3 regions of the Pseudoalteromonas piratica genome follow, and region 3 is predicted to be linked to each of the others. Evidence: predicted binding sites of a transcription regulator. Region 3 holds the regulator's gene; each other region holds the start of a gene.

Region 1 (3,285 bases), on a different replicon from region 3:
CTCAAGCGTATTTAAGCCATGTAAATCACCGACAAACGCTTGAAGCGGCGCAAGCACAGCGGCAACGATCAGTGCAACTTTTAGCGTGAGCTTTGGTGCTTGTTTGTCATCACCTTTAAGTAAACGATAACAACTGATACCAATAATTAGAAAGCTTGCTGTTAGACCCGATGCAAGCAGCATATGGGCTAAACGGTATGGAAAACTTGGATTAAAGATAATGGCAAACCAATCTGTCGGGAAAGCAACACCATCACGCATTTCAAACCCAGTGGGTGTTTGCAACCACGAATTAAGACTTAAAATCCAAAATGCAGAAAGCGTGGTGCCGAGTGCGACGATTAAACAGGCAAGTGTATGCACTTTAGGTGGAACACGTTTAATACCAAATAACATAATCCCGAGAAAAGTCGCTTCTAAGAAAAACGCAGTGAGAACTTCATAGCCGAGTAAGGGACCTGCTATATTACCGACTTTTTCCATAAAGCCAGGCCAATTCGTACCAAATTGAAATGACATGGTAATGCCACTTACGACACCTAATGCAAAAGAAAGCGCAAAAATTTTTACCCAAAAACGATAAGCACGCATCCAGACGGGGTTACCCGTCATATCAAATCGGACTTTAAAGAACACTAAAAACCAACACAAGGCGATTGTAATGGTAGGAAATAAAATATGAAAACTAATGTTGGCAGCAAACTGTATGCGTGAAAGCATTAATGTATCCAACATAAAAACCCCCAAATATAAGGCTATACATGCTGTTTAAAAAGAAGCATTAAATAGCACGACATCAAAAAACGTAGATTTACGGTATAAAAAAAGCGGTATGGTTAATTACCATTACCGCTTTTTAAAACTTTATCTTTAAAATCCAGTACTTTAACGACTCCGGAGCCGAGCTTCATTAAAGTCGTTAACTTCTCTGGACTCATACTCTGTAACTCACTTGCCCACACTGTAATTGTTTCGAGTAGGTCATGGATCTCTGCCATTTTATCTTGCGCATAGGCTTCTTCCGCATTGGCAGGTTCATCAATAATAGAAGCGCGCAAGAGAGACAGGGTTGGGTCCATCTCTCTTTTTCTGCGCTCTTCGAAAACTCGGTTGGCTAACTGCCAAATATCGCCTGCAGGCGCATAGTAGTCTTTTCTGTCACCAGGTTTATGAATAACAGACACTAAGCGCCAGGATTGCAATTCTTTAATCGCCATACTGACATTACCACGAGAGATATTAAGTGTTTCGGAGAGATCAACAGCACTCAATGGTTGTTCACTCATCAAGAGTAGGCCCATGATCTGACCGATAGTACGATTAAATCCCCAACGACTGCCCATTTCGCCGCAGTGCATGACAAAACTTTCGATTTTTGGTGTTAGCAACATTCTAAACTTTCAATAATTTCTGAAACTTTAAATAATAGTAAACCTATGCTTGATATAGATCAATCTTTTCTTTTGCTTAAAACTTATAAATATTCGTGAGATCAATAAAAGAATAAAAAACTGTGATTACAATAACGTTTTAGCCAGCGAGTTAATCGAGAGTCACTGTTTTGTATGTAAATAAGAAAAGTGGCATATCAGTGTGGTAGTTTATTTCAGTGATTAAATTGTCATGCTTCATAAAATACTTAGAACAATGATTTTTATACGCTAGCAGCCAAATAAATAACGCCTTACCCTGTTACTTCATTTATAAAAATGATTAACCTCAGCGGCCAACAGTCTTAACAGTAAGTTAAAAAATCGTAAAATAGAGTTTAATTATTTCTCTTAATGCTTCTATACTGTTATTGATAATAAATGTACAAAAAAACAAATGCTTAATAAATTTAACTCTCTCATTGTCGCTGTCTGTTATGGAATTAAACTATCGTTTTTTTTCGCTAGCTTCACCGTTTATGCCAACTACACAATTGGTGTGATTGGCAAAACCAAAAATGACAGCTTTTACATCCAGTCATTTAAAGGGTGTCAAAAACTAGCCGAAACAACACCTGATTTAACGTGTATTTATGATGGTGCTGAGGATTTTCAAGATATTCGAGGGCAGTCGTTAAAAGTTAATCGGTTAATAGATGAGGGAGTAAGTGCATTATTAATTTCAATTACAGACTCGGAATTTTTGACAAATAGTGCGTTAAAAAGAGCGTATGAGAAGAATATTCCGGTTGTCACCTTTGATTCAGATTTATTACCACAACACCATGATTATCGCCTAGCATATGTTGGCACCAATAATTTTGATTTTGGCGTAGCGCTTGGTAATTATGTTAAAAATAATATTACGCATAAAAATACAATTTGTATGCAGTCTGGTCACCCTTCAACACCTAATTTGAACGAGCGAATAAAGGGGGTGCGATTTGCACTGAGTGGTCAAAGCCTGCACCGATTAAAGGGGCAACAAGGGTGGTATGAACATGAGTTGTGTCCGTTATACAGTCTAGGAAAGCGCGGCCTTGCTTTAAGTCAAATGATTGGCAAGATTAAAATGCAGCCGTCTCCCATCTTTGTTGCGGTTGCTGGATTTGCCCAGTTTAATCCGCGTTATATTGACCAAATGGCATTGTTCAAAAATAAAATAAAGAGTGATAAAGCGGTGATTGTTTCTGCTGATACTGAATCCTTGCAGTTAAAAGCACTCAAAAAAGGCCTTTCAACCGTTAATATCGGTCAAAAGCCTTTTGAAATGGGCCAAAAGGGGGCACAGTACCTTTACCAATATTTGCAAAATAAAGAGAAACCTAAACAAGAGTTTACTTATTTAGGTTTTCACTATTGCAATAAAGAGAACGCAGAAAGCTGTACTGTTAATTATTGATATCACGTCTTTATTTTCTAAAGCATAGGAATGATAGAACAGATTAATAATCCGGCCATCAGCCAGTTAAACAGCTTTACTTTTATTGGTGATTCAATAAACCGTTTCATTTGTTTTCCCATTACTAACCAACAGCAGATGGATGGAAAATTGACGAGTATAAAAATTGCAGTAACAGTGAGCACGGCGCTTAATGTTTGATCGCTAGCATAAATAGCGTTAACACTTATTGCCATTGTCCATGCTTTAGGATTGACCCATTGAAACAAACAAGCTTGTTTAAAAGTAAACGGTTGGGCGGAGCACGAGCCTTGGTCACTAATATGATTATTTGCGATTTTGTATGCTAGGTAAGTCAGGTAGATAACACTTAACCATTTTAAAATTTCATAACTCATTGGCAGCAATACAAATAGCTTGCCAACCCCTATACCCACAAGCAAAACCATAATA
Region 2 (3,285 bases), 130 kb from region 3:
GTTAACGGACGATAACGCACTTCTACTGGATACGTACGGCCCGAGACTTCAATAATCGGCGCATTATTAAAATGTTTTGAGAATCGCTCTGGGTCGATGGTCGCAGAGGTAATAATCAGTTTTAAATCGGGGCGTTTCGGTAACAGGTTTTTCAAATAACCTAAAATAAAGTCGATATTTAAACTGCGTTCGTGCGCTTCATCGATGATAATGGTGTCGTATTGATTTAAAAATCTATCTTGTTGAATTTCTGCAAGAAGCACACCGTCAGTCATTAGTTTTAAATAGCTTGAGTTTGATACTTGGTCGCTAAAACGAATTTTAAAACCGACTTTCTCACCAATAGTAGTGCCAATTTCTTCAGCAACACGGGCAGCTACGCTGCGCGCCGCCAATCGGCGCGGCTGGGTATGGCCAATTAGCCCGGCAACGCCGCGGCCTAATTCCATACAAATTTTGGGCAACTGCGTAGTTTTACCTGAACCGGTTTCACCTGCCACAATCACCACTTGGTTCTCACTAATGGCTTTTTTGATGTCGTCTTTTTTCTGACTAACCGGTAAGTTTTCTGGGTAACTTACTTTCGGCAGGTTTTTTAAACGTAATTCACGCGCTGCAATGCTTTTCTCAATATCTGAGGTGATACTTGAAAGTACTTTAAGTTGTTTTGCTTCATCGCTAATTTTTTTCACACCATCGAGTCGGCGCTTAAAGAGAAACTGATCTTTTTTAAGGCAATTTTTGAGAAGTGAATACAGTTGCTGTTGTGGATTAGCCATAGATAAATAAAGCGGAAATTCAAAAGCCTAATAATACCAAAATGATAACCATAAAATAAGGGAAGCATTGCGCTTCCCTAATTTAAATTTTTACCAAATAAGTATTTATTCGTCTTTAAAAATTGCCACATAGGTTGGCTGATTCGCCATTTTAGATGCGCGATACATGCCTTTGGTGTTAAATGGCAAACTGATATTACCTTTATTATCAACAATAATTACGCCCCCAGTGCCCCCAATTGGCTTTAGCACCTCATGAATAACCTCATCGCCTGCTTGTTTAATGGTTTTGTTTTGATATTGCACACGTGCACAAATATCTGACGCCACACTGTAGCGAATAAAATATTCGCCATGGCCGGTTGCAGACACAGCACAAGAGCGATTGTCGGCAAATGTGCCTGCGCCAATTACCGGTGAATCACCAATACGACCAAAGCGTTTAGCAGTCATGCCACCTGTAGAGGTACCTGCGGCAAGGTTTCCGTGTTTATCTAAAGCAACAGCGCCTACTGTGCCCATTTTATATTGTTCAGGCAGTTCGCGATGATTGGCTTGATAATTTTCAGTTTTATTAAGTTTCTTTTTGGCTCGTTGTAATGCTTCAAAACGATGTTCGGTATCGAAAATGGTATTCTCAACCAGACTCATGCCATTTTTCTTAGCAAACTGCTCTGCGCCTTCACCGCTTAGCATCACATGCACTGACTCTTCCATCACCAAACGCGCTAAATCGATAGGGTTTTTAATATGTTTTACACCCGCAACTGCACCTGCTTGACGGTCACGCCCATCCATAATTGAGGCGTCAAGCTCATGGTGGCTATCATAAGTATAGACAGCACCGATACCTGCATTAAAAAATGGCGAGTTTTCTAAAATATTAATTGCAGTGGTCACTGCTGTTAAACTCTCACCACCGTTTTCAAGCACTTTATAACCTGCCTCTACCGCTTCTTGCAGTTTAGCGCGATAAGCCGCTTCTTTTTCAGGTGTAAATTTACTTTTATCTATGGTGCCAGCACCGCCATGAATAGCGATAGAAAATGGCTGCTCGTTTGCAGCAAACGCACTGGTAGATAAAAGCGCTGTAAAGAGCGCCGTTGCGAGTGATTTATTCATTAGTATTTTCCTTTTGTTACTGTCTAATTTGCAAGGCAATTGGCTTTATTTCAAGCATTTTCGATGAACCACATAAAGACAGTCTTTTTTGTTCTAGATCAACGCAATTGCTTCACAGCGGCGTAGATTAATAAGTAAAGAATAGGAGGCATTATGAACAAAAACGCGATTTTAATTGAGCTTAAAGAAAAGCAAATCGAACTAAGTAAACGCATTAATGCTATTGGTTCAGACTTTAAAAAAGGTCGTTCGCAAGATTTTGCTGAACAAGCCACTGAAAGTGAAAACGACCAAGTGCTCGATGGTATTCGTCACGAAGCAAATTTAGAACTTCAACAGGTCAATGCTGCCATCACTCGCTTAGAAAATGATAATTATGGCATCTGTAGCCGTTGCGATAATCCAATATCAAGCGAGCGTTTAAACGCATTACCCTATGTACAAACTTGTATTAACTGTGCCCAATAAGGATTAACAACCATGTTTATCGAAAAACACGACATGCATCATGAATTCCCTGAATTTAATGAAGAAATTCGCGAATTAAAAATGACAAATGCGCACTTTTCTAAACTATTCAAAGAGTATCATGAGCTGGATCATGAAGTGATCCGCATCGAAGAAGGGGTTGAAAATACCACGGATGCGTACTTAGAAAAGCAGAAACTACGTCGTTTACACTTAAAAGATGAGCTTTATTCAATGCTTAAAGCGCATAAAGAAAACTAAATACACATGCATAAAAAAAAGCGCCGATTGGCGCTTTTTTATTAACGTTTTATAAGCTCAATTAAGCTTCTTGCTCTGCTTTAAGACGTGCAAGACGGTTAACTTGAGGCATTGACGTTAAGAATGAGTAGATTGGTGGTAAGTAGCCACGCTTACGAAGTTCTAGAAACTCTTCGTCAGCCATTTCATTTAGCTTCTTCTCGTCGATTAGGTAGATACCGTTGATATCGCGCTTCTCGCCTTTGATTTCAAGCGTTAGAGTTTGTGCGATAAGTAGTTCTTTATCTGCTAAGAATTTTGTGAATGCCGCAGTTACTTGCGAGAATTCAACAAATGCAATTAAACCTTCTTTACGACGCTTAAGGTAATCTGTCTCTTCACCTTTCTCATCGAAAAGTGCATTACCTTCTTCTTTATTTACAAGATCGCTTGATTCGTTAATACCAACGAATAACTGGTCTTCATTCTCTGGGTTTTTGCTAAGTACTAACGGGTAACGCGTTAGTGCGTGAGGAAGGTAAGCACCTTGCCATTTGCCGTCTTTCACAAACAGGTTTTCATTTGGCTCTAAACCAAGCATTGCAACTGGCTGGAATTCACCTGTTTCGTTATTTTTTACAAATACGATTGGGTATTCGTTAGCTACACGTGCAAA
Region 3 (3,285 bases):
GTATAGCTGTCTTTACCGCCTGATAAGCACACCATAATACGGTCGCCTTCTTCAATCATATTGAAGTCTGCAATTGCTTGACCAGTAAAACGACGAAGTCGTTTCTGTAACTTATTAAGGTTATATTTCGCTTTAGCTTCTGCTGAATGCGACATACAAATACGCCCCTAGAACAAATAAAGGGGCGTATTATAGGTGAAAATTTTATTGAGGTTAAGACTTATCTAACGGGCTTTTATAACCTTCTGGTTTAAGTGCTAATACATCGCAGTTAAGACTATCAATCACATGCTCTGCTGTATTACCAATTAATGCTGCACTAATACCGGTACGTCCCACTGTGCCCATCACAACGAGCTCGGCATCAATTTTGTTTGCGACTTGGGGTAACACATCCTCAGGGAGTCCTTCATTGACAAAGCAATGATCTGACTCAATGTCATATTGTTCTGCTAATTTCTGAGTTGCAGCAATGTGATGCGCCTTAACTGATTCGCTGTATTGGCCCGCGTCAAACTCTGGTATCTCAATAGCAATATTAACTGGTGTGCCTGGGTATGCATTCACAACATTTAAATTTCCATCAATTAAATCAGCGAGGTACTTAGCTTCTTGTAAAATTGTATGATTTAGTGCTTGATGAGTTTCTTCTTCACTTGACGCATTCACAGCTGCCAAAATTTGCCCGCCAGCTGGCCAATCGTGTTCTTTTACTAACAATAACGACACAGGGCATTTACGAATAAGGTGCCAATCTGTTGGTGTAAAAATTACAGATTTTAAGGTATCGTGTTGGTGTGTGCCTTTTACGACGATGTCATATTGTTGTTCTAATACCGTTTCAACAATCGATTCGAAAGGGCGGTTATGCCAAACTACTTGGCAGTCGACATGAATATCACTCGCTTGTTCTGCAATAAGAGAATTAATCCACTCTTTTCGATCGTTAATCACTGCATCACGCATTGCATCACGCTCTTCACGACTTAACATGGTCGTCATTTCATAGGAAAAATCGTAGATAGATAAAAAAGCAGTAATTTGTGCGCCGGACTTTTTAGCCAACTCAAATGACCGATTTAATGCAATTTGTTTTTCTTTACTTGGGTCGATAACCGCAAGAATTTTTTTGATGGTATTCATAAAAAACCTCCCAAACTATAAATCCAGTGTAATGGATTTAAACTAATTTGAAAGGTTTCTAATAGAATATTTTGTTTTAGATCAAGACTTAATAGAAGCGACTTTGAATAATTCGTCAGTATTTAGAATTGTAATGAACTTGCCTTCTACTTTAATGATTTCCGCTTTTTGGAAACGGCTAAGCAGGCGACTGATGGTTTCAACCGTTAAACCTAAGTAGTTACCTATCTCACCACGGGTCATTGTTAAACGGAATTCTTTTTTACTAAATCCGCGTTCACCAAAGCGTGTTGAAAGGTTCGCTAAAAAAGCGGCCAGGCGTTCTTCTGCTGTTTTTTTGTTAAGCATTAACAGCATCTCTTGGTCGTAATTGATTTCATTACTCATCATTCGCATAACTTGATGGCGTAATTTCGGTAATTTGCCTGACAAGTCATCCAGGGTTGTAAATGGAATTTCGCATACCATGGCCGTTTCCATTGCTTGCGCGTAACTGCGATGGCTCATGGTACTAATACCGTCAAAGCCGACAATATCGCCAGCGAGATGGAATCCAGTTATTTGTTCTTCACCGCTTTCAGTGAGTGTGTATGATTTAAATGAACCTGAGCGAACAGCGTAAATAGAACGAAGAGGTTGGCCAGCTTCAAAAAGGTAATCCCCTTTATGAAGTGGTTTTTTACGCTCGATAATATCGTCTAATTTACCCATTTCTTCGCTGTTAAGCGAAACAGGAATACACAGTTGACTAATACTGCAATCCTGACACTTGATAGCGCAGTTTTTTGACACTGATTTTTTGCTCAATTCCATGACACACCTAGAGAAAACGTAAAACGAGAATAATGTATACTAAAACCTTATAATAACGCAATTATCAAAAGGTATAAACCGTAGAAAATGAAGATGTTACCAAACACCATTCGCACTGCATTATGGTTAAGTATCTGTTTGAATTTATCTGCAGCAAAAGCAAGTCCAACCATGGCCGGTAAAGTCCCTATAGCAAACAACAACATAAAGCTTGCACCATATACAGCTGACTGCATCGAAATAGAAAAAAGCAAGGCAGAATAGACTAAGCCACAGGGCAACCAACCCCACAACATACCGTAAGCTAACGCTTTTGCGTTACTATTGACAGGCAATAATCGTTTATTCAATTTGACTAAATGCTGCCAAATTGCAAATTTACCGACTTTTTCAATCCAGTTAAGTGAGAATGTTAGTCGCATAATGTATAGGCCAACTAAAATCATAAACACGCCACTTAATACTGATAGGACAAATGAAAAAGAGGTAGAACGAGATGCAAATTGCTGGCTTATCCCGGCTGCAAGTGCACCAGCAATGCAATAACTTAAGGTGCGGCCAAGATTATAGAGTAGGGTATAGCGCTTTACTTGCGATTTATCTTTTACCGCTAAGGTTAACGATGAGGCCACACCGCCGCACATTGCTAAGCAGTGTCCACTGCCTAGTAAGCCCATTATCAACGCAGATATTAACTGACTAGTTGTCATTACTTTTGTTGTGCTGCTCTTTGTCGTCTTCAAATAAAATACTGTGAGCTTGCTTGTCTAAATTATTAAATTGGTCGCTACGTACCGCCCAAAAAAAGATGCCAATTGCAACGATGACGAGTAATATCGCAATTGGAATTAATACATAAATGATGCTCACAACTCGTGCCCCTTACTTAAGTAGTCGTAATGAATTGCCAATTACGATAAGTGAACTTGCTGACATACCGATAACCGCGACCCATGGTGGCACTAGCCCCATTGCAGCTAATGGTAGAATTGAGCCATTATAGCATAGTGATATGGCTAAATTTTGTTTAATAACACGACGTGTTAGTTTGGCAGTATCAAATAAACCGCTAATGGCGTTTAATTCACTGTTTAATAACACCACATCGGCTGTATTTTTTGAGATATCAGCGCCAGATGCCATGGCAATAGACAAATGCGCGCTATTAAATACTGGACTGTCGTTTACACCGTCGCCCACCATTGCAACAATTTTGCCTTTAGCTGCGAGTTTTTCTACTACATTTTGTTTATCAGCAGGGCTACAGCCTGTTTCTATATTGCTAATACCTAGGCTGTGAACAAGCTCTTTACCAGCATTTGAAGGATC

Evidence for each region. Region 3 encodes FNR, which switches genes on or off when oxygen is low (the NO sensors DNR and NnrR bind a similar motif). Its sites were predicted from a motif close to TTGATCTAGATCAA; they were not measured.
Region 1: OM33_RS18030 (GbsR/MarR family transcriptional regulator) is a predicted target of FNR. The motif match lies at 1,441-1,454, and genes of this name have one in related genera.
Region 2: OM33_RS09575 (TraR/DksA family transcriptional regulator) is a predicted target of FNR. The motif match lies at 1,990-2,003, and genes of this name have one in related genera.

The regions. Positions count from the first base shown of each region.
Region 1 covers NZ_CP009889.1:740,821-744,105, forward strand. The annotation lists gene OM33_RS18025 (cytochrome ubiquinol oxidase subunit I) at 1-735, opposite strand, end outside; gene OM33_RS18030 (GbsR/MarR family transcriptional regulator) at 837-1,391, opposite strand; gene OM33_RS18035 (substrate-binding domain-containing protein) at 1,828-2,832, shown strand; gene OM33_RS18040 (LysE family translocator) at 2,850-3,285, opposite strand, start outside.
Region 2 covers NZ_CP009888.1:2,050,398-2,053,682, reverse strand. The annotation lists gene hrpA (ATP-dependent RNA helicase HrpA) at 1-779, opposite strand, end outside; gene OM33_RS09580 (isoaspartyl peptidase/L-asparaginase family protein) at 885-1,901, opposite strand; gene OM33_RS09575 (TraR/DksA family transcriptional regulator) at 2,055-2,369, shown strand; gene OM33_RS09570 (YdcH family protein) at 2,382-2,630, shown strand; gene OM33_RS09565 (SapC family protein) at 2,692-3,285, opposite strand, start outside.
Region 3 covers NZ_CP009888.1:2,184,664-2,187,948, forward strand. The annotation lists gene ttcA (tRNA 2-thiocytidine(32) synthetase TtcA) at 1-155, opposite strand, end outside; gene uspE (universal stress protein UspE) at 214-1,143, opposite strand; gene fnr (fumarate/nitrate reduction transcriptional regulator Fnr) at 1,225-1,956, opposite strand; gene OM33_RS10195 (sulfite exporter TauE/SafE family protein) at 2,004-2,666, opposite strand; gene ccoS (cbb3-type cytochrome oxidase assembly protein CcoS) at 2,656-2,826, opposite strand; gene OM33_RS10205 (heavy metal translocating P-type ATPase) at 2,839-3,285, opposite strand, start outside.